DNA from 4 places in the Klebsiella sp. MISC125 genome. Region 2 is predicted to be linked to each of the others. Evidence: predicted binding sites of a transcription regulator. Region 2 holds the regulator's gene; each other region holds the start of a gene.
What was found. The regulator PurR, encoded in region 2, represses purine synthesis genes. The targets are predictions, from matches to a motif close to CANGCAAACGTTTGCNTG.

Region 1 (5,368 bases), 1.1 Mb from region 2:
CGTAGCGTTTTTTCATCTCGCCAGTGCCCGCCGAGACAAGGTCGATACAGCCCCACGGGGTGTAACCCATCAGGTCAACGCCGTCTTCAACAACTGCTTTTTTCATCTCGGCAATATGCGCAGAGAGGTAGTCGATACGATATTGGTCATCCACCGAGCCATCAGCCTCGCGCACGTCGATAGCGCCAAAACCATTCTCGACGATAAACAGCGGCAGCTGGTAGTGATCCCAGAACCAGTTCAGGGAGTAGCGCAGCCCGACCGGGTCAATCTGCCAGCCCCAGTCCGACTTCTGCACGTACGGATTGGAAACCAGGCTGGTGGTTTCATCATAATCCAGCTGCGGATTATCCTCGGTCGCTTTGGTGGCGAACGACATATAGTAACTAAAGCCGATATAGTCGACACAGCCCTGAGTCAGCGCCACGCGATCTTCTTCGGTAATATCCAGCGCAAAACCACGACGCTCGAAGTAGTTCAGCAGGTGCTGAGGATATTTGCCGCGCACGTGAACATCAGTGAACCAGTAGCGACGATGCATGGCGTTCATCGCCATCATCATATCGTTGGGCGCACAGCTAAGCGGGTAAATCGGGCACATGGCGATCATGCAGCCAATCTGCAATGTCGGATTAATTTCGCGAGCCACTTTAACCGCCAGGGCGCTGGCAACCAGCTCATAGTGCGCCGCCTGATACATGACCGGCTCGCGGTCTTCACCCGGCAGATATTTCAGTCCGGAGTTAGTAAATGGCGCAAAATCTTCGTGGAAGTTCGCCTGATTGTTGATCTCGTTAAAGGTCATCCAGTACTTCACTTTATGCTGATAGCGGGTAAACACGACCTGCGCAAAGCGAACGAAGAAATCAATCAGCTTACGGTTACGCCAGCCGCCATATTCCGTCACCAGGTGGTACGGCATTTCGAAGTGGGAGAGCGTAATCACCGGTTCGATGCCGTGCTTTAGGCACTCATCAAAGAGATCGTCGTAAAACTGCAGTCCAGCTTCGTTCGGTTCCAGCTCATCGCCCAGCGGGAAGATACGCGTCCAGGCAATTGAGGTACGGAAGCATTTAAAGCCCATTTCGGCAAACAGCTGAATGTCATCTTTATAGCGATGGTAAAAATCAATCGCCTCATGATTGGGGTAGTTTTTCCCCGGCTGCACGCCATCGGTGATTTCGCGCGGCACGCCGTGCGCGCCTGCGGTCATCACATCGGCGACGCTGGCACCTTTACCGCCCTCTTTCCAGCCGCCTTCCAGCTGATGCGCTGCGACCGCACCGCCCCACAGAAAACCTTCTTTGAATCCAGACATGTTCTCTCCCTATCTATGCGCAGTCGCCGCTATGCGACCGATATTGCTGATTGAAATGGTAAACAGCGCCGACCAGCCCGGCGTCGTTGCCGTGGCTGACGGTGTCGATATAGTCCGCAATGCCAAACCAGGCCAGATGTTCGCGCAGCAGCGCCAGAAGGCCCGGTCGTTCAACGATCCCACCGCCGATTAAAATCGTTTGCGGGTCGAACACGTTGACGAGGTTATAAAGCCCGGTGCCGAGACCGTTAAAAAATTCGGAAACCAGACGCCGACAGGTGGCGTCGCCGGCATCGTAGCGGTCAAAAATTTCTTCACCGGTCACTTCATCCAGCGCTTTACCGATATGTTCAGCATAGCGATGGCGCAGAACGCGCAGTGTGCAGTTTTCATTCATCGAGTAGCGCCGCACATCTCGGGTACCGGGACGCGCCGTTTGCATATAGCCAAATTCACCGGCGCGAAAACGCGCGCCATGCACCAGTTGGTTATTACAGAAAATCGCTCCGCCGATACCGGTGCCAATGGTCAGAACCAGGAAATTAGCCATTTCTGCGGCTTTGCCCTGCCAGCGCTCGGCCAGCAGCACACAGTTAGCGTCATTTTCAATGGCGACCGGCAAACGCACTTGCTCTTCGAGCCAGGTTTTAATGGCGAAATTATCAAATTTACGGATGGCGCCGCCCATTTCGATAAAGCCAGTGTGCGGATTCACATAACCGGGAGCGCTGATAGCCACCCCTTCACATTCTGGATGAGCAGCAATCCACGCCAGCATCGCCTGCAGAATCTGGTCGCCATCGCTGTCGCTTATTGACTGTTTACCTTTATCCAACAGCGCGCCTTCTCGGGTCATTACGCCCATTTTTAACGCCGTGCCACCAATATCAAATGCGGCAATTTTCATCCTCAACTCCCTCACTAAATCCCACCCAACTCACGGTTTATCTGTTATTGATAAAAAAGAAACCGGTTTCATTGGCATGATGGTGATTCCCTGGCCCAGTGGCAAGCAGAAGAATGTACCCGGTTTCATTTTCGTGAACAGTATCAAATTTGCGCACATAGCGACTGTTTTACGTCGACTGCAAAGCAGGCTCGCAAACGTTTGCTTTCCCTGTTAGAATTGCGCCGTTTTTTATTGCTACCGCAAACGCGTGGAGACTTCGCAGTGACCGATAAAACCTCTCTCAGCTATAAAGATGCCGGCGTAGATATTGATGCAGGCAACGCTCTCGTCGACCGTATTAAGGGCGTGGTGAAGAAAACCCGTCGCCCGGAAGTGATGGGTGGACTGGGCGGATTCGGCGCACTGTGCGCATTGCCGCAGAAGTACCGCGAGCCGGTGCTGGTTTCTGGTACTGACGGCGTCGGTACCAAGCTGCGTCTGGCGATGGATCTGAAGCGTCACGACACGATCGGTATCGATCTGGTCGCCATGTGCGTAAATGACCTGGTCGTTCAGGGCGCTGAGCCGCTGTTCTTCCTGGATTACTACGCGACCGGGAAATTGGATGTGGATACCGCAGCCAGCGTGATCAGCGGTATCGCCGAAGGTTGCTTACAGTCCGGTTGCGCGCTGGTTGGTGGCGAAACGGCGGAAATGCCAGGTATGTACCATGGCGAAGATTACGACGTGGCGGGTTTCTGCGTCGGCGTGGTAGAAAAATCAGAAATTATCGACGGCAGCAAAGTGGCCGATGGCGATGTGCTGGTGGCTCTGGCCTCCAGTGGCCCGCACTCTAACGGTTACTCTCTGGTGCGTAAAATTATCGAAGTGAGCGGCGTTGACCCGCAAACTACCGATCTCAACGGTAAGTCACTGGCGGATCACCTGCTGGCCCCGACCCGCATCTATGTGAAATCCATTCTCGACCTGATTGCTAACGTTGACGTTCACGCCATCGCCCACCTGACTGGCGGCGGTTTCTGGGAAAATATCCCGCGCGTTCTGCCGGACAACACTCAGGCAGTCATCGATGAGTCTTCATGGCAGTGGCCTGAAGTGTTCAACTGGCTGCAAACTGCCGGTAACGTCAGCAGCCATGAGATGTATCGTACCTTTAACTGCGGCGTGGGCATGGTTATCGCCCTCCCTGCTGAAGCTGCGGACAAAGCCATCGCCTTCCTGAATGAGAAAGGTGAAAAGGCGTGGAAAATGGGTTATATCAAAGCCTCTGATTCCGAACAGCGTGTGGTCATTGAATGAAAAACATCGTGGTGCTGATTTCCGGCAACGGCAGTAATCTACAGGCCATTATTGACGCCTGCGCCCGGAAAAAAATCAACGGCACCCTGCGAGCAGTCTTCAGCAACAAGGCCGATGCGTTCGGCCTTGAGCGCGCACGTGAGGCCAATATTCCGGCTCATGCGCTCACCGCCAGCGAGTTCGCTAATCGTGAAGCTTTCGATCGCGAACTGATGCACGAGATTGACGCTTATGCGCCGGATCTGGTGGTACTGGCCGGCTATATGCGCATTCTCAGCCCGGCGTTTGTCGCTCACTATCATGGGCGCCTGCTGAATATCCACCCTTCCCTGCTGCCAAAATATCCGGGCCTGCACACTCATCGCCAGGCGCTGGAAAATGGCGACGAGGAACATGGGACATCGGTGCATTTCGTTACCGACGAACTGGACGGCGGGCCGGTCGTTTTACAGGCTAAGGTGCCGGTTTTCGCCGAAGATACCGAGGACGACATCACCGCTCGCGTACAGGCTCAGGAGCATGATATCTATCCGCTCGCTATCAGCTGGTTTATCGAAGGCCGCCTGCGCTCAGAGGGGAACGAAGCCTGGCTCGACGAAATAAAGCTACCGCCCCAGGGCTACGCCGCTGAAGAATAACCCATCGCCCTGCGTTTTATCCATGCGGGGCTTTTTTTTGATTAAAATCGTATAACAATCAATCATGTCGAAGAAATAGTTCTTCTTACTGTCATATTGTTGTGACACAGTGAATCGCTATGCGGAAAATTTCGTCATAATAGTCTATGTCCTGTGAGTAAAACGGAGTGTGAGTTGTAATGGGCCAGGAAAAGCTATACATCGAAAAAGAACTCAGCTGGTTGTCCTTTAACGAGCGCGTACTTCAGGAAGCGGCGGACAAAAGCAACCCGCTGATTGAGCGCATGCGTTTTTTGGGAATCTACTCCAACAACCTCGATGAATTTTATAAAGTGCGGTTCGCCGAGCTAAAGCGCCGCATCATCATCAGCGAAGAGCAAGGCAGCACCGCCCACTCTCGTCACCTGCTAGGCAAAATCCAGGCGCGCGTACTTAAGGCCGATCAGGAATTTGATGGTCTGTATAACGAGCTGCTGCTGGAAATGGCGCGTAACCAAATTTTTCTGATTAACGAGCGTCAACTCTCCGTCAACCAGCAGTCCTGGCTGCGAAATTACTTCAAACTCTATCTTCGCCAGCACATTTCGCCGATCCTGATTAATCGTGAAACGGATTTGGTGCAATTTCTGAAAGATGATTACACCTATCTGGCGGTAGAGATCATCCGCGGGGATACTATCAATTACGCGCTGTTAGAAATTCCGTCAGATAAGGTTCCCCGTTTTGTGAACCTGCCGCCAGAAGCGCCTCGCCGCCGTAAGCCAATGATCCTGCTGGATAACATTCTGCGCTACTGCCTGGATGATATCTTTAAAGGCTTCTTCGATTACGACGCGCTGAATGCCTACTCGATGAAAATGACCCGTGATGCCGAATATGATTTGGTGCACGAGATGGAATCGAGCCTAATGGAACTGATGTCCTCCAGTCTGAAGCAGCGCCTGACCGCAGAACCGGTACGTTTTGTCTATCAGCGCGATATGCCTGACGCAATGGTCGAAATGCTGCGCGATAAGCTCTCTATCTCCAACTACGACTCCATGCTGCCGGGTGGACGCTACCACAACTTTAAAGACTTTATCGGCTTCCCAAATGTTGGCAAAGCCAATCTGGTCAACAAGCCGATGCCGCGCCTGCGTCATTTGTGGTTCGATAAGTTCCGCAACGGATTTGACGCGATTCGCGAACGCGACGTGCTGCTCT
Region 2 (5,368 bases):
AATGTCGTTCGAATTACCTGCATTACCATATGCAAAAGACGCCCTCGCGCCGCACATTTCCGCAGAAACCCTGGAATACCATTACGGTAAACACCACCAGGCCTACGTCACCAATCTCAACAACCTGATCAAAGGCACCGCGTTTGAAGGCAAGACCTTAGAAGAAATCGTTCGCTCTTCCGATGGCGGCGTTTTTAACAACGCAGCTCAGGTCTGGAACCACACCTTCTACTGGAACTGCCTGGCACCAAACGCTGGCGGCGAACCTGAAGGTGAACTGGCGGCAGCTATCGCTAAATCCTTCGGCAGCTTTGCTGATTTCAAAGCAAAATTCACCGATGCGGCAGCGAAAAACTTTGGTGCTGGCTGGACCTGGCTGGTGAAAAATGCTGATGGTAGCCTGGCGATTGTTTCCACCAGCAACGCCGGTACGCCGCTGACCAGCGACGCAACCCCGCTGCTGACCGTGGATGTCTGGGAACACGCTTACTACATCGACTACCGTAATGCGCGTCCGAACTATCTGGAACACTTCTGGGCGCTGGTGAACTGGAAATTTGTGGCGGCCAATCTGGCGGCATAAAAGCAAACCGCAGAAGGATTGCGCCTTCTGCGGTTATTTTTCACTTCACTCACAATTCACATACTTTTCATGAACGATTAGTGGTTAGCAAAAGCCTCTTCCGGCTGCGACCGACCGCTGAAAAACACCAGCAGTAGCGCAACGCCCGCAATGATCGCTCCCATCACTGGGACGAATGCATAGCCCAGCCCACCAGATATCACCGCACCACCGGCGGCTGCGCCTAACGCGTTACCGAGGTTGAAAGCGCCGATATTAACCGATGATGACAGCCCGGGAGCTTCGTGAGCCACGCGCATCACGCGCATCTGCAGTGGCGGAACTACCGCAAAAGTCGCGGCACCCCAGACAACCATACTTATAGCAGCACCAATTTGTGACTGGGCCAGCAGCGGGATCGCCAGCATGATCACCATCAACAGCAGCAGAAAGCCCTTCAACGTCCCGGAAACCGAGCGGTCGGCAAACTTACCGCCAAGGTAGTTACCCAGCGAGAAGCCTACGCCAATCAGTACCAACATCGCGGTCACAAACAGTGGCGATGCGTTAGTGATGCTGTGCAGGACCGGTGATATATAGGTGTAAAGCGTAAACATCGCCCCTGCCCCCAGAACGGTGGTCAGCAGCGCTGACAGCACCTGCGGGCGCATCAGTACTGAAAGTTCCTGCTTAACATCAGGCCGCTCACCCGCGCTTCCTTTTGGCAGGGAAAACCACAGGCTGACCATCGCCACCACGCCGAGACCCGCCGTTGCAAGGAACGACATTCGCCAGCCGATAGTTTCCCCCAACCAGGTCGCCGCCGGAACGCCGCCAATGTTGGCAATTGTCAGCCCCATAAACATGGTCGCCACGGCGCTGGCCTGCTTATGCTTCGGCACTACGCTCGCCGCCACCACCGAGCCGAGCCCAAAAAAAGCGCCGTGATTGAGGCTGGTGATAATGCGCGACAGCAGTAGCGTGGTGTAATCCGGTGCAATTGAAGAGAGCACGTTACCAAGAGTAAAAATCGCCATCAGGAAAATCAGCGCATTTCTGCGCGCGCGGTGCGAAAGCAGTAGAGTCATCAGCGGCGCGCCAACCATCACCCCAATGGCATAGGCACTAATAAGCATTCCCGCAGCCGGAATAGAGACATCCACGCCTTTGGCGATAACCGGTAGTAGCCCCATCGGGGAGAACTCGGTAGTACCGATACCGAAGGCACCGATCGCCAGAGCGAGCAGGGGAAAGTTGATTTTCATTCAATGACTCCATCGGGCCGTCTTCAGCGACGGCATCTCATCAGAAGCCAAAAGCATGACATCAATCACAGAAAAACAAAAGTAAACGAAATGGCAAAAGATTTTTGCGAAATTGATAATAATGGCGGAAAAAGAAAAGGGAGAACGATGTCTCCCTCATATTGGAATTAGTGCAGTATGGCGGTCAGCCCTGCGGCGACAATCAAACCCAGAACAATAATCGTCGTTGTCAGCGAAAACTTTAAATCTGTATCCATCAATTTTTCCCCTTGATTATCCCCACATGAAAAGTGAGCTTGCTCATTTTTACATAGATTAGCGCAAATATCTTCCGAGATTTAGAGGGATGCACATTTTTGCTCTTCCCCTTTGCCCCAAGATCGGACAAAATCCCACGCTAATTTGAAAGCGTATCGGCCATTGACCCCTTCCTGTCGTTCTGTGTCGTTTTCCCGACGTGATGCAATGTTCAATTTTGGCATCAGGGTGTGTACAGGCAAACGTTTACGTACCGATTAACGGGCGATCAGGTCAAGGTCTGGAGTGAGAAGTAATGGCAACTATTAAAGATGTAGCGAAGCGCGCAAACGTTTCCACTACAACAGTATCACATGTAATTAACAAAACGCGTTTCGTTGCGGAAGAGACACGCAACGCTGTGTGGGCTGCGATTAAAGAACTGCACTACTCCCCCAGCGCCGTTGCTCGCAGCCTGAAGGTTAATCACACTAAGTCTATCGGATTGCTGGCGACCAGCAGCGAAGCGGCCTATTTTGCCGAAATTATCGAATCCGTTGAGAAAAGTTGCTTCCAGAAGGGCTATACCCTGATTCTCGGCAACGCATGGAACGATCCGGAGAAACAGCGCGCCTACCTGTCAATGATGGCGCAGAAGCGCGTGGACGGCCTGCTGGTGATGTGTTCTGAGTATCCTGAGTCGGTACTGAGCATGCTGGAAGAATATCGCCATATTCCGATGGTCGTGATGGACTGGGGTGAAGCAAAAGCCGACTTCACCGACTCGGTTATCGATAACGCCTTCGAAGGGGGTTATATCGCCGGGCGCTATCTGGTGGAACGCGGTCATCGCGAAATTGGCGTGATCCCCGGCCCGCTTGAGCGGAACACCGGTGCCGGCCGCCTGGCGGGCTTTATGAAAGCGATGGAAGAAGCGCAGATCAACGTTCCTGAAAACTGGGTCGTGCAAGGTGATTTCGAGCCGGAATCCGGCTACCGCGCGATGCAGCAAATCCTCAGCCAACACCATCGCCCGACGGCGATTTTCTGCGGCGGGGATATCATGGCGATGGGCGCTATTTGTGCAGCAGATGAAATGGGTCTGCGCGTGCCGCAGGATATTTCGCTGATCGGTTATGACAATGTGCGCAACGCCCGCTACTTCAGCCCGGCGCTGACCACCATCCATCAGCCAAAAGATTCTCTGGGCGAAGCGGCCTTCAACATGCTGCTGGACCGCATCGTCAACAAGCGCGAAATTTCCCAGTCTATTGAAGTACATCCGCGCCTGGTCGAACGTCGATCCGTGGCCGACGGTCCGTTTGTCGATTATCGCCGTTAATTCTCCTCGCGGCGCCGGCTATTCCGGCGCCCGCAGCCACTCCCTGTTCAGCGTTTCACTGTCGCCAAGGTAATCCAGCAGCCACATCAGCGCCGGTGAAGCATCGCTTTGTTGCCACGTCAGGCAGCAGGCCGCATCAGGGAATGGGTTTTCCAGCGCCAGCGCCGTCCATTCTCCGCTATCAATTCGCGGCTGTGCAAAATGCTTTGGCACCATGCCAACACACAACCCTGCGCTGAGGCAAGTCGCGGAAGCGTCCCAGTCCGGTACCACCACCCTCTTCTGATTATCCAGCAGCCACGTCGTGCGTTTCGGTAGCGAGCGTGAAGTATCTTCCCGTACCAGCGACGGCCAGTTGCGCAACACATCGTCGCTTAACGGGCCGTCTATTTTCGCCAAAGGATGATCGCTGGCCACCACGCAATCCCAACTCAGCATCCCCATATCGCGAAACGCATAGCGCCCACCGACGGGAATAGAGCGCGTCGCGCCGATAGCTAATTCCACGCGGCCATCAGCTAACGCATCCCAGACGCCGTTGAATACCTCCTGAAAGACAATCAGTTCAACGTCATCAAAATGACGATAGAAATCAACGATCATTTGCCGCATGCGCGCCGGTTTGACGATGTCATCGACGGCAATGGATAGCTGCCCGCGCCAACCGTTGGCTATCTGCTGGCACTGCTGGCGAGTGATCTGCATTTTTTTGATAACAGAGCGCCCTTCCTGCAAAAACCAGACCCCGGCCGGGGTTAATTCGACATCACGGTGACGACGTTCAAAGAGCGGAACCGCCAGCCACTCTTCCAACTGACGCACGGTATAACTCACCGCTGAAGGTACGCGGTGTAGCTCCTGCGCCGCTGCGCTAAAACTGCCGTTACGCGCAACAGCATCAACCACCTCAAGTGAGTATTCTGACCACATATTCTGCCTACAAAATTTTTGAATCCACCTGACAAATATTAGCGTTTCACAAGCCCGAATGCACTCCCTACACTCTGCCGCACCGTACCTGCATCAATAACAAGAGAATTTTATGCAACAATTGCAACAACCTGGGAAAGGATTTTTAGTCTGGCTGGCCGGGCTCAGCGTGCTCGGCTTTCTGGCCACCGATATGTATCTGCCGGCTTTCGCCGCGATCCAACAAGATCTCAACACTTCAGCGGCTTCAGTCAGCGCCAGCCTGAGCTTGTTCCTGGCAGGCTTTGCCATTGGACAGCTTTTTTGGGGGCCGCTCTCCGACCGTTACGGACGCAAGCCGGTACTGCTAAGCGGCCTGGCCATTTTCGCAATCGGCTGTCTGGGGATGCTTTGGGTGCAAGATGCCACGCTGATGCTGGCGCTGCGCTTCATTCAGGCGATTGGCGTTTGCGCCGCCGCCGTGACCTGGCAAGCGATGGTGACCGATTACTACCCAGCCCATCGCACAAACCGTATTTTTGCCGCCATTATGCCACTGGTGGGCTTGTCTCCAGCACTGGCGCCGCTGCTCGGTAGCTGGCTGCTGGTTCATTTCGAATGGCAGGCTATTTTCGCCGTTCTGTTCGCGATAACCCTGTTGCTCATGCTGCCGGCCTTGCGCCTGAAAGCGGCGAAAAAGACGGTTGTCGGCACCCAGCAGAAGCTGACTTTCCTTGCCCTACTACGCTCGCGCGAATACAGCGGCAACGTGCTGATTTATGCCGCCTGCTCCGCCAGCTTTTTCGCATGGTTGACCGGCTCGCCATTTATTCTTCACGAGATGGGGTACAGCCCGACCGTTATCGGCCTGAGCTACGTTCCGCAAACTATCGCGTTTCTGGTTGGCGGTTACGGCTGCCGTGCGGCTTTACAAAAATGGTCAGGGCAGCAGATCCTGCCGTGGCTGCTGGTGATTTTCTCCATCAGCGTTGCCGCTACCTGGCTGGTAGGTTTGCAGGCTAACGCCACGCTTGTCGGATTAATGATTCCGTT
Region 3 (5,368 bases), 2.3 Mb from region 2:
CCGGACCCGCTTTACTCATCCGGCTCGCCCGCATCACGCTACTGCCTGACTCATGCTGCACCGGCGTCAGCCCTGCATACGCGGCGAACTGCCGCGCTGTGGCAAACCTCAGCTTCAGTCCCGTATACGCCAGCAGGACCGCCGCCGTTTTCTCGCCGATACCCGGGATGCTGTTCAGCAGCTTCCGCCGTTGCTTCATATCCGGGTCGTTGTCCGTCAGGTCTTTTATCTGTTTTTCGATACGTTTCAGTTCAGCACTCAGGCACTCCAGGAGCACATCGATGCTCGCTAACTGGACCTCCGGGGCTGTTTCCTGACGGTTTTTCTCCTGCGTCTGCATCTCTGTCAGCGCCTGATGCCGTAACACCAGCGCTTTCAGGGCCCGCTCTGTCGGGTGCGGTGCCTCCCATGCTGACGGACGTTTCTCCCGGCAGAAGTGCGCCAGCATACGGGCATCGACTTTGTCGGTTTTACTGCGCAACCCTTCACTACGGGCGAAGGCGGCACTCAGGGCGGGGTTGATAATGGAGACGGTATAACCGGCATCACTCAGATACGCGGCAGCCTCTTCCATGTAGGTACTGGTGGACTCCATGCAGACATGGGCATGGTTCACATCATGGCTGCGAAGCCAGCGGACAAGCGCTTCATGTCCGGAGGGCGTATTTTCGAATTTTTTACCGCGATGTCGACCATCAGGGCGCAGGATATCAACATCGAGCTTAGCTTTGGCAACATCAATGCCGATGAAGTACAGTTCATTTTCCATAGTGAAACCAACCTTGCGAATACGGGTTACCGGTGAAAGCCGGTCCATGATACTGTCCGGTTTATCACATGAGAAAGAACGGCAGTCCGGTGCAAAGATCTACGGAACAGGCGCGAAAGCCTAAGCCCGGACACGGCATCCGGACCGCCATCAGAGAGAACTGGCCGGTTCTTTCTGATGGAGTCATCATACAAGCCCGGACAGGTGCGAAGCACCGCCTCCGGGGAAACCAGAAGCAGATCAGTGGCTTTTACGAATCAGATAACGGTACGGCAGCGCCTCGGTTTCCTGCGCCAGCAGCTCGTGTTCCATAAAGCGGCAAAAACCGGGGATATCGCGGGTGGTTGCCGGATCGTCGGCTACAATCAGCAGCGTCTCGCCCACAGGCATCGTACGCACGGTCTTACGCACCATCATCACCGGTTCCGGGCAACGAAGCCCCTGCGCATCAAGAGTATGGTCAGGACTGGAGAAAAGTTCGCTCATTTTCATCTCATATCAACAAAACGCCCCTAGTTTACCCCCAGTTCATCAGTACGCAAGCCAGGTTAACGTTTGCGCGAAAAACAACCATTGCATTACGCACCCAACGCAGTATCATGCAGCCGTTTTTATTGGGTTCCCTCACCCCAACCACTAAAAAGGTCACAATATGAGTCCGTTTACTACCGTACAGCGTAAAAAAGCGCTGATCTGGCTATCGCTTTTCCATCTGCTGGTCATCACTTCCAGTAACTATCTGGTGCAGCTACCGATCTCCATCTTTGGTTTTCATACCACCTGGGGCGCGTTCAGCTTTCCGTTTATTTTCCTTGCCACCGATCTTACGGTGCGGATTTTCGGCGCTCCGCTGGCACGACGCATTATCCTCGCGGTCATGATCCCGGCGCTGGTGATCTCCTACGGGGTTTCTGCGCTGTTCTATATGGGTGAATGGCAGGGTTTTGCCGCCTTAACCAGCTTTAACCTGTTTGTCGCTCGTATCGCCGCCGCCAGCTTTATGGCCTACGCGCTGGGGCAAATCCTCGATGTCCACGTCTTTAACCGCCTGCGTCAAAACCGTCGCTGGTGGCTGGCGCCGACCGCATCGACCCTCTTCGGTAACGTCAGCGATACCCTGGCCTTCTTCTTTATCGCCTTCTGGCGCAGCCCGGACCCGTTTATGGCGGCGCACTGGGGAGAAATCGCCATTGTCGATTATTGCTTCAAAGTGCTGATTAGCATCGTTTTCTTCCTGCCGATGTACGGCATGCTGTTGAATATGCTAATGAAAAAGCTGGCAGATAAATCCGATTTATCGGCATTGCAGCCAGGTTAAGAGTACTCACAGAGTGATGTGATAAGATACGCGGATGAGCCGTTAATGGCCGTTTATCGAAAGGAAGATGTCAATGCGCAATTTGGTTAAATATGTCGGTATTGGCCTGCTGGTTATGGGGCTTGCGGCCTGTGATAACAGCGACACAAAAACGCCGACTGCCGGGGCTGCAGCGGAAAGTAACGCCAGCGGGCAACCTATTAGTCTGCTGGATGGCAAACTAAGCTTCTCTCTACCGGCAGGTATGACCGATCAGAGCGGCAAGCTGGGCACCCAGGCCAACAATATGCACGTCTACTCTGATGCCACCGGCCAGAAAGCGGTGATTGTGATTGTTGGCGACAGCACCAATGAAGATTTGGCCGTGATGGCGCAGCGTCTGGAAGAGCAGCAGCGCAGTCGCGATCCGCAGCTGCAGGTCGTGACCAATAAATCCGTTGAGATTAAGGGTCATACGCTGCAGCAGCTCGACAGCATTATCTCCGCGAAGGGCCAGACCGCATGGTCTTCTGTGCTCCTCGGCAAAGTTGACGACAAACTGCTGACCCTGCAGGTCACGCTACCGGCGGATAACCAACAGCAAGCGCAGACTGAAGCAGAAAACATCATCAACACTCTCGTCATTCAGTAACTACTGGCCTGACGCTACGGCCTCCGGTTCACCGACCGGGGGCCGTTTTTTTAACCGCCACCCTAACAGCAACGCTACCGCCACCAGCCCCGCCGCCGCCAGATAAATCGAAGAAATCCCCGCCCACGCCATTAATAATCCGGCAAGCGGACCGGTGATCCCCAATGAGAGATCCATAAACACCGTATAGGTTGCCAGCGCCGATCCCTGATTCTGCTGCGGCACGGCCTTCACCGCCACCACGCCAAGCGCCGGGAACACCAGTGAGAAACCTGCCCCGGCCAGGAAAGTACCGATTTTCGCCATCAGCGTCGTCTCCGCCAGTCCCACCAGTAGCAGCCCAATAATCTCAACCACAAAGCAGATCATCGCCACGTTCAGCCCGCCAAGACGATTAATCCCATTGGGGAACAGCAGGCGGGTGCCAACAAACGCACAGCTAAACAGCGTTAACGCGAAGGCCGCGCCATCCCAGCCTTTAGCGTCATAAAACAGGGTAATAAAGGTGGCGATAACGCCAAAACCGGCCGAAGCCAGGGCCAGGGCCATCCCGTAGAGCCAGACCCGTCCCAGCACCGCGCGAAACGACATCGCTTTGCCCTTGCCCGCTTTCACCGCTGCACGCGGCAGTGCGCACAGTACCGCCACCAGCGCCACCGCCATAATGGTGAACGCCAGACCATGCAGGCCGATTAGGGAATAACAAAGCACGCCGAGCGGTGCGCCCATCGCCATTGCACCGTAGGTCACGATACCGTTCCACGAAATCACTCTGCCGATATGCAGCGAACCGACAACACCGACGCCCCATAGCGTCGAACCTGTGCCTGCAAAGCTTTGTCCGATACCAAGAATAACGCGCCCAAGGCACAGCAGGAGCAAGCTCACCATCGGCCAGCCGCCGCTAAACGCCGCCAGCAGATAGCACAGCCCGCTCAGAAAGCAGCCGCACAGGCCAAAGACGACGATTTTTTTCGGCCCAAGCAGGTCGGCGTAGCGCCCGGCATGAGGGCGGCTCAGCAGCGTGGCGAAATACTGGAGGCTAATCACCAGACCCGCCCAGAACGCGCTGAACCCCATCACGTCATGAACATAACCCGGCAACACCGCCAGCGGCAGCCCAATCGTCATGTAGCTGGCAAAGTTAAAGATAACCACCGAGACAATCCGCAGATTGAGACGCAGTCCATTGAGTGCCGGTTCGGCAGCGGCTTCAGGCATGGGTTCCACCATTTTTTTACAACAGTGTTTCATTTTTACCATGCTGCACGCTTTAAATCAGCAGCCAGATTAGGAATATCGGCAGCAAACCAACCGCTACACTTAATGAAAATCATAAGAAAGGAACCGTTAATGACAACCCCTCAGCCCGATAAAACGGGCATGCATATCCTGCTTAAGCTGGCATCACTGGTCATTATCCTCGCGGGTATTCATGCGGCGGCAGATATCATCGTACAGCTATTGTTGGCGCTTTTCTTCGCCATTGTCCTCAATCCCCTGGTGACCTGGTTTATCCGTCGCGGCGTCCGGCGTCCCGTCGCCATCACTCTCGTGGTAGCAGTAATGCTGATTGTTCTCACTGCGCTTATTGGCGTGCTTGCCGCTTCGGTTAACGAATTCGTCGCGATGCTGCCGAAGTACAACAAGGAGCTGACGGCAAAAGTCATGCACCTACAGGAGATGCTGCCATTCTGGCATACCCATATGTCCCCGGAGCGTATGCTACAGCGCATCGATTCCGATAAGCTGGTCACCCTGACGACGGCGCTAATGACCGGGCTGTCGGGCGCTATGGCCAGCGTCATCCTGCTGGTTATGACCGTTGTCTTCATGCTGTTTGAAGTGCGCCATGTCCCCTACAAGCTGCGCTTTGCGCTTAATAATCCGCAAATTCATATCGCCGGTCTCCATCGGGCATTGAAAGGGGTCTCACATTATCTGGCGCTGAAAACGCTGCTCAGTCTGTGGACCGGGGTTATCGTCTGGTTAGGGCTGCTGTTAATGGGAATTCAGTTTGCATTGATGTGGGGAGTCCTGGCTTTTCTGTTGAACTATGTGCCCAATATTGGTTCGGTGATTTCCGCCGTTCCGCCAATGATTCAGGCGCTGCTGTTTAACGGTTTTTATGAATGCCTGCTGGTTGGCGCACTCTTTTTAGTTGTTCATATGATCATCGGCAATATTCTAGAACCGCGCATGATGGGGCATCGACTGGGCATGTCTACGCTGGTAGTTTTCCTCTCATTACTGATTTGGGGGTGGCTGCTTGGCCCGGTGGGCATGCTACTTTCGGTGCCGTTAACCAGCGTATGCAAAATATGGATGGAGACCACTAAAGGCGGCAGCAAATTAGCCCTCTTGCTCGGACCGGGACGCCCCAAAAGCCGGCTGCCCGGCTAGCCACTTTTTACAGCAGCAACGGGTTATCGTATTTTGTATTGAAATACGATAACCCCAACAGCATCCATTAAGAGCCCCATATTAAAACACCAGATACTCTTGACAATTCGCCTGCTACTCATAAAAAACACCACCAGAAAAAGTAGTAAATCAAACCCTATTGATTATATTCATTGATAGAAGGCGTTAATTTACTTATACTTTCTCTTCTGCATTTATATTTGCAACTGGTTTTAATTCAACACTA
Region 4 (5,368 bases), 3.1 Mb from region 2:
ATACCACGTGTCCCGCCCTACTCTTCGAGTTCACAGCCTGTGCGTTTTTGTGTACGGGAGTATCACCCTGTACCCTGCGACTTTCCAGACGCTTCCACTAACACACAAACTGATTCAGACTCTGGGCTCCTCCCCGTTCGCTCGCCGCTACTGGGGGAATCTCGGTTGATTTCTTTTCCTCGGGGTACTTAGATGTTTCAGTTCCCCCGGTTCGCTTCGTTAAGCTATGTATTCACTTAACGATAGTGTGTCGAAACACACTGGGTTTCCCCATTCGGAAATCGTCGGTTATAACGGTTCATATCACCTTACCGACGCTTATCGCAGATTAGCACGTCCTTCATCGCCTCTGACTGCCAGGGCATCCACCGTGTACGCTTAGTCGCTTAACCTCACAACCCGAAGATGTTTCACTTCATGATTGCGAAAATTTGAGAGACTCGAACACACCGTCATGCTGTTCTTATTACGGAGAACAGACGCAGTGTGTCGTTTCAATTTTCAGCTTGATCCAGATTTTTAAAGAGCAAAACTTCTTAATACACTCGAAAGTACATTAAGAAGTTCATCATTCATCAGACAATCTGTGTGAGCACTACAAAGGCAGGTTCTTTAAGGTAAGGAGGTGATCCAACCGCAGGTTCCCCTACGGTTACCTTGTTACGACTTCACCCCAGTCATGAATCACAAAGTGGTAAGCGCCCTCCCGAAGGTTAAGCTACCTACTTCTTTTGCAACCCACTCCCATGGTGTGACGGGCGGTGTGTACAAGGCCCGGGAACGTATTCACCGTGGCATTCTGATCCACGATTACTAGCGATTCCGACTTCACGGAGTCGAGTTGCAGACTCCGATCCGGACTACGACATACTTTATGAGGTCCGCTTGCTCTCGCGAGGTCGCTTCTCTTTGTATATGCCATTGTAGCACGTGTGTAGCCCTACTCGTAAGGGCCATGATGACTTGACGTCATCCCCACCTTCCTCCAGTTTATCACTGGCAGTCTCCTTTGAGTTCCCGGCCGAACCGCTGGCAACAAAGGATAAGGGTTGCGCTCGTTGCGGGACTTAACCCAACATTTCACAACACGAGCTGACGACAGCCATGCAGCACCTGTCTCAGAGTTCCCGAAGGCACCAAAGCATCTCTGCTAAGTTCTCTGGATGTCAAGAGTAGGTAAGGTTCTTCGCGTTGCATCGAATTAAACCACATGCTCCACCGCTTGTGCGGGCCCCCGTCAATTCATTTGAGTTTTAACCTTGCGGCCGTACTCCCCAGGCGGTCGACTTAACGCGTTAGCTCCGGAAGCCACTCCTCAAGGGAACAACCTCCAAGTCGACATCGTTTACAGCGTGGACTACCAGGGTATCTAATCCTGTTTGCTCCCCACGCTTTCGCACCTGAGCGTCAGTCTTTGTCCAGGGGGCCGCCTTCGCCACCGGTATTCCTCCAGATCTCTACGCATTTCACCGCTACACCTGGAATTCTACCCCCCTCTACAAGACTCTAGCCTGCCAGTTTCGAATGCAGTTCCCAGGTTGAGCCCGGGGATTTCACATCCGACTTGACAGACCGCCTGCGTGCGCTTTACGCCCAGTAATTCCGATTAACGCTTGCACCCTCCGTATTACCGCGGCTGCTGGCACGGAGTTAGCCGGTGCTTCTTCTGCGAGTAACGTCAATCACTAAGGTTATTAACCTTAATGCCTTCCTCCTCGCTGAAAGTACTTTACAACCCGAAGGCCTTCTTCATACACGCGGCATGGCTGCATCAGGCTTGCGCCCATTGTGCAATATTCCCCACTGCTGCCTCCCGTAGGAGTCTGGACCGTGTCTCAGTTCCAGTGTGGCTGGTCATCCTCTCAGACCAGCTAGGGATCGTCGCCTTGGTGAGCCGTTACCTCACCAACAAGCTAATCCCATCTGGGCACATCTGATGGCATGAGGCCCGAAGGTCCCCCACTTTGGTCTTGCGACGTTATGCGGTATTAGCTACCGTTTCCAGTAGTTATCCCCCTCCATCAGGCAGTTTCCCAGACATTACTCACCCGTCCGCCGCTCGTCACCCGAGAGCAAGCTCTCTGTGCTACCGCTCGACTTGCATGTGTTAGGCCTGCCGCCAGCGTTCAATCTGAGCCATGATCAAACTCTTCAATTTAAGTTTGATGCTCGTGAATTAAACTTCGTAATGAATTACGTATGTTCACTCAGAGACTTGGTATTCATTTTTCGTCTTGCGACGTTAAGAATCCATGTCACTTTGAGTGCCCACACAGATTGTCTGATAAATTGTTAAAGAGCAGTGCAACGCGGCTTTCGCTCACCGTTGCGAGGTGGCGTATAATACGCTTTCCTCTTTCAGAGTCAACCTTATTTTCAGGCTTTTCTCTTCAACCGACCCGGCTGTTTGTGTGAAGTGATTCACATCTGCCGTGTCGATGGAGGCGCATTATAGGGAGTTCCCGAGCATCCGCAATAGTTAAATTGCAGAAAAATGACTGACTGCTGCAATCCCCAGCAGAAGCCCACTTTATACCCTGTTGCACACAGAATTATCCACAGACAACTGGCGATATCCTTCTACAACGGCCCTCCCCCTTCTCTATATAAGCAGCAATTCAGGGCAAAAAAGAGAAAGATAAAAATTCGCGAGCGTTGCGCAAACGTTTTCGTTACAATGCCGCGCTATAACAAGGACGCCCGGTTGGGTGCGTTAGGTGAGTTTTTAGACAAAAACTCACCTAACGCTCTCTGTAATATTCAAATCCTGGGGATTTAATACCATGCAACAACGTCGTCCAGTCCGCCGCGCACTGCTCAGTGTTTCTGACAAGGCCGGTATCGTCGAATTCGCGCAGGCACTTTCCGCTCGTGGTGTAGAGCTACTGTCTACAGGTGGTACTGCACGCCTGCTGGCTGAGAAAGGTCTGCCGGTAACCGAAGTCTCTGACTACACCGGTTTCCCGGAAATGATGGATGGACGCGTGAAGACCCTACATCCGAAAGTACACGGCGGCATTCTCGGTCGTCGTGGTCAGGATGATGGCATTATGGAACAGCACGGTATCGCACCCATCGATATGGTTGTCGTTAACCTTTATCCGTTCGCCGAGACCGTTGCCCGTGAAGGCTGTTCGCTGGAAGATGCGGTAGAGAATATTGATATCGGCGGCCCGACCATGGTTCGTTCAGCGGCAAAGAACCATAAAGATGTGGCCATCGTGGTGAAGAGCAACGACTACGAAGCTATTATTAATGAGATGGATGCCAACGAAGGCTCCCTCACTCTGGAAACCCGCTTCGACCTCGCCATCAAAGCTTTCGAACATACCGCGGCCTACGACAGCATGATTGCCAACTACTTCGGCAGCATGGTTCCGGCCTATTATGGTGAAAGCAAAGAAGCTGCGGGTCGCTTCCCGCGTACTCTTAACCTGAACTTCATTAAGAAGCAGGATATGCGCTACGGCGAAAACAGCCACCAGCAAGCTGCCTTCTATATAGAAGAGAATGTTAAAGAGGCTTCCGTTGCCACTGCGACCCAGGTCCAGGGCAAAGCGCTCTCTTATAACAACATCGCCGATACCGATGCCGCGCTGGAGTGCGTGAAAGAGTTCAACGAACCGGCCTGCGTTATCGTTAAGCATGCTAACCCATGCGGTGTGGCCGTCAGCACCTCTATTCTCGACGCTTACGACCGCGCCTATAAAACCGACCCAACTTCTGCGTTTGGCGGCATCATCGCTTTCAACCGCGAACTGGATGCCGAAACGGCACAAGCCATTATCTCCCGCCAGTTTGTGGAAGTGATCATTGCACCGTCTGCAACAGAAGAAGCGCTGAAAATCACTGCCGCCAAACAGAACGTACGCGTCCTGACCTGTGGTCAGTGGGCAAACCGCGTTGCCGGTCTGGACTTCAAGCGTGTGAACGGCGGCCTGCTGGTTCAGGATCGTGACCTGGGTATGGTCACCGAAGGCGAACTGCGCGTGGTTTCCAGGCGTCAGCCTACCGAACAGGAACTGCGCGATGCGCTGTTCTGCTGGAAAGTGGCGAAGTTCGTCAAATCTAACGCCATTGTCTACGCCAAAGAGAATATGACCATCGGGATAGGCGCAGGCCAGATGAGCCGCGTTTACTCCGCCAAAATCGCCGGGATTAAAGCCGCCGACGAAGGGCTGGAAGTCAAAGGTTCCGCCATGGCTTCCGACGCGTTCTTCCCGTTCCGTGATGGTATTGATGCCGCTGCCGCCGTTGGCGTGAGCTGCGTTATCCAGCCTGGCGGTTCTATTCGCGACGAAGAGGTGATTGCCGCTGCCGACGAACACGGCATTGCGATGATCTTCACCGACATGCGCCACTTCCGCCATTAATCCACGGAGCAGACGATGAAAGTATTAGTTATTGGCAACGGCGGGCGCGAGCACGCCCTGGCCTGGAAAGCGGTACAGTCACCAAATGTCGATACCGTTTTTGTCGCACCGGGTAACGCGGGCACCGCGCTGGAGCCTGCGCTGCAAAACGTGGCTATCGGTGTTACCGATATCCCGGCACTGTTGGCCTTTGCCCAGAGCGAGAAGATTGACCTGACTATCGTCGGCCCGGAAGCGCCGCTGGTGATTGGCGTGGTCGACGCCTTCCGCGCCGCCGGTCTGAAAATCTTTGGCCCCACCGAAGGTGCCGCGCAGCTTGAAGGCTCAAAAGCCTTCACCAAAGATTTTCTCGCCCGTCATAACATTCCGACGGCGGAATATCAGAACTTCACCGAAATCGAACCCGCGCTGGCTTACCTGCGCGAGAAAGGCGCACCCATTGTCATCAAAGCCGACGGTCTGGCTGCCGGTAAAGGCGTTATCGTGGCAATGACGCTTGAAGAAGCCGAAGCCGCCGTGCATGACATGCTGGCAGGCAACGCTTTTGGCGACGCGGGTCATCGTATCGTGATCGAAGAGTTCCTCGACGGTGAAGAGGCGAGCTTTATCGTGATGGTCGATGGCGAGCACGTGCTGCCGATGGCCACCAGCCAGGACCACAAACGTGTTGGCAATGGCGACACCGGCCCGAACACCGGCGGGATGGGCGCCTACTCACCGGCACCCGTCGTGACCGATGAAGTTCACCAGCGCACTATGGAACGTATTATTTGGCCAACCGTCAAAGGCATGGCAGCGGAAGGAAACACCTACACCGGCTTCCTGTACGCAGGCCTGATGATCGATAAACAGGGCAACCCGAAGGTTATCGAATTCAACTGTCGCTTCGGCGATCCAGAAACTCAGCCGATCATGCTGCGCATGAAATCGGATCTGGTGGATCTGTGTCTGGCCGCTTGTGAAGGCAAGCTGGACGAACAAACCTCCGAATGGGA

Region 1: the regulator PurR is predicted to act here: its motif matches at 2,416-2,433, upstream of purM (phosphoribosylformylglycinamidine cyclo-ligase).
Region 3: the regulator PurR is predicted to act here: its motif matches at 1,314-1,331, upstream of tusA (sulfurtransferase TusA).
Region 4: the regulator PurR is predicted to act here: its motif matches at 2,657-2,674, upstream of purH (bifunctional phosphoribosylaminoimidazolecarboxamide formyltransferase/IMP cyclohydrolase).

Annotation. Positions count from the first base shown of each region.
Region 1 is NZ_CP180448.1:1,682,011-1,687,378, reverse strand. It holds gene ACMYSL_RS08045 (6-phospho-beta-glucosidase) at 1-1,318, opposite strand, end outside; gene bglK (beta-glucoside kinase BglK) at 1,332-2,225, opposite strand; gene purM (phosphoribosylformylglycinamidine cyclo-ligase) at 2,490-3,527, shown strand; gene purN (phosphoribosylglycinamide formyltransferase) at 3,524-4,165, shown strand; gene ppk1 (polyphosphate kinase 1) at 4,345-5,368, shown strand, end outside.
Region 2 is NZ_CP180448.1:2,758,623-2,763,990, reverse strand. It holds gene sodB (superoxide dismutase [Fe]) at 2-583, shown strand; gene ACMYSL_RS13090 (MFS transporter) at 661-1,827, opposite strand; gene ACMYSL_RS13085 (YnhF family membrane protein) at 1,995-2,084, opposite strand; gene purR (HTH-type transcriptional repressor PurR) at 2,381-3,406, shown strand; gene punR (DNA-binding transcriptional activator PunR) at 3,425-4,336, opposite strand; gene punC (purine nucleoside transporter PunC) at 4,458-5,368, shown strand, end outside.
Region 3 is NZ_CP180448.1:412,523-417,890, reverse strand. It holds gene ACMYSL_RS01925 (IS110 family transposase) at 1-769, opposite strand, end outside; gene tusA (sulfurtransferase TusA) at 1,010-1,255, opposite strand; gene ACMYSL_RS01915 (7-cyano-7-deazaguanine/7-aminomethyl-7-deazaguanine transporter) at 1,422-2,087, shown strand; gene ACMYSL_RS01910 (DcrB family lipoprotein) at 2,161-2,718, shown strand; gene ACMYSL_RS01905 (MFS transporter) at 2,719-3,939, opposite strand; gene ACMYSL_RS01900 (AI-2E family transporter) at 4,072-5,121, shown strand.
Region 4 is NZ_CP180448.1:5,861,946-5,867,313, forward strand. It holds rRNA gene ACMYSL_RS27450 (23S ribosomal RNA) at 1-392, opposite strand, end outside; rRNA gene ACMYSL_RS27455 (16S ribosomal RNA) at 619-2,158, opposite strand; gene purH (bifunctional phosphoribosylaminoimidazolecarboxamide formyltransferase/IMP cyclohydrolase) at 2,784-4,373, shown strand; gene purD (phosphoribosylamine--glycine ligase) at 4,389-5,368, shown strand, end outside.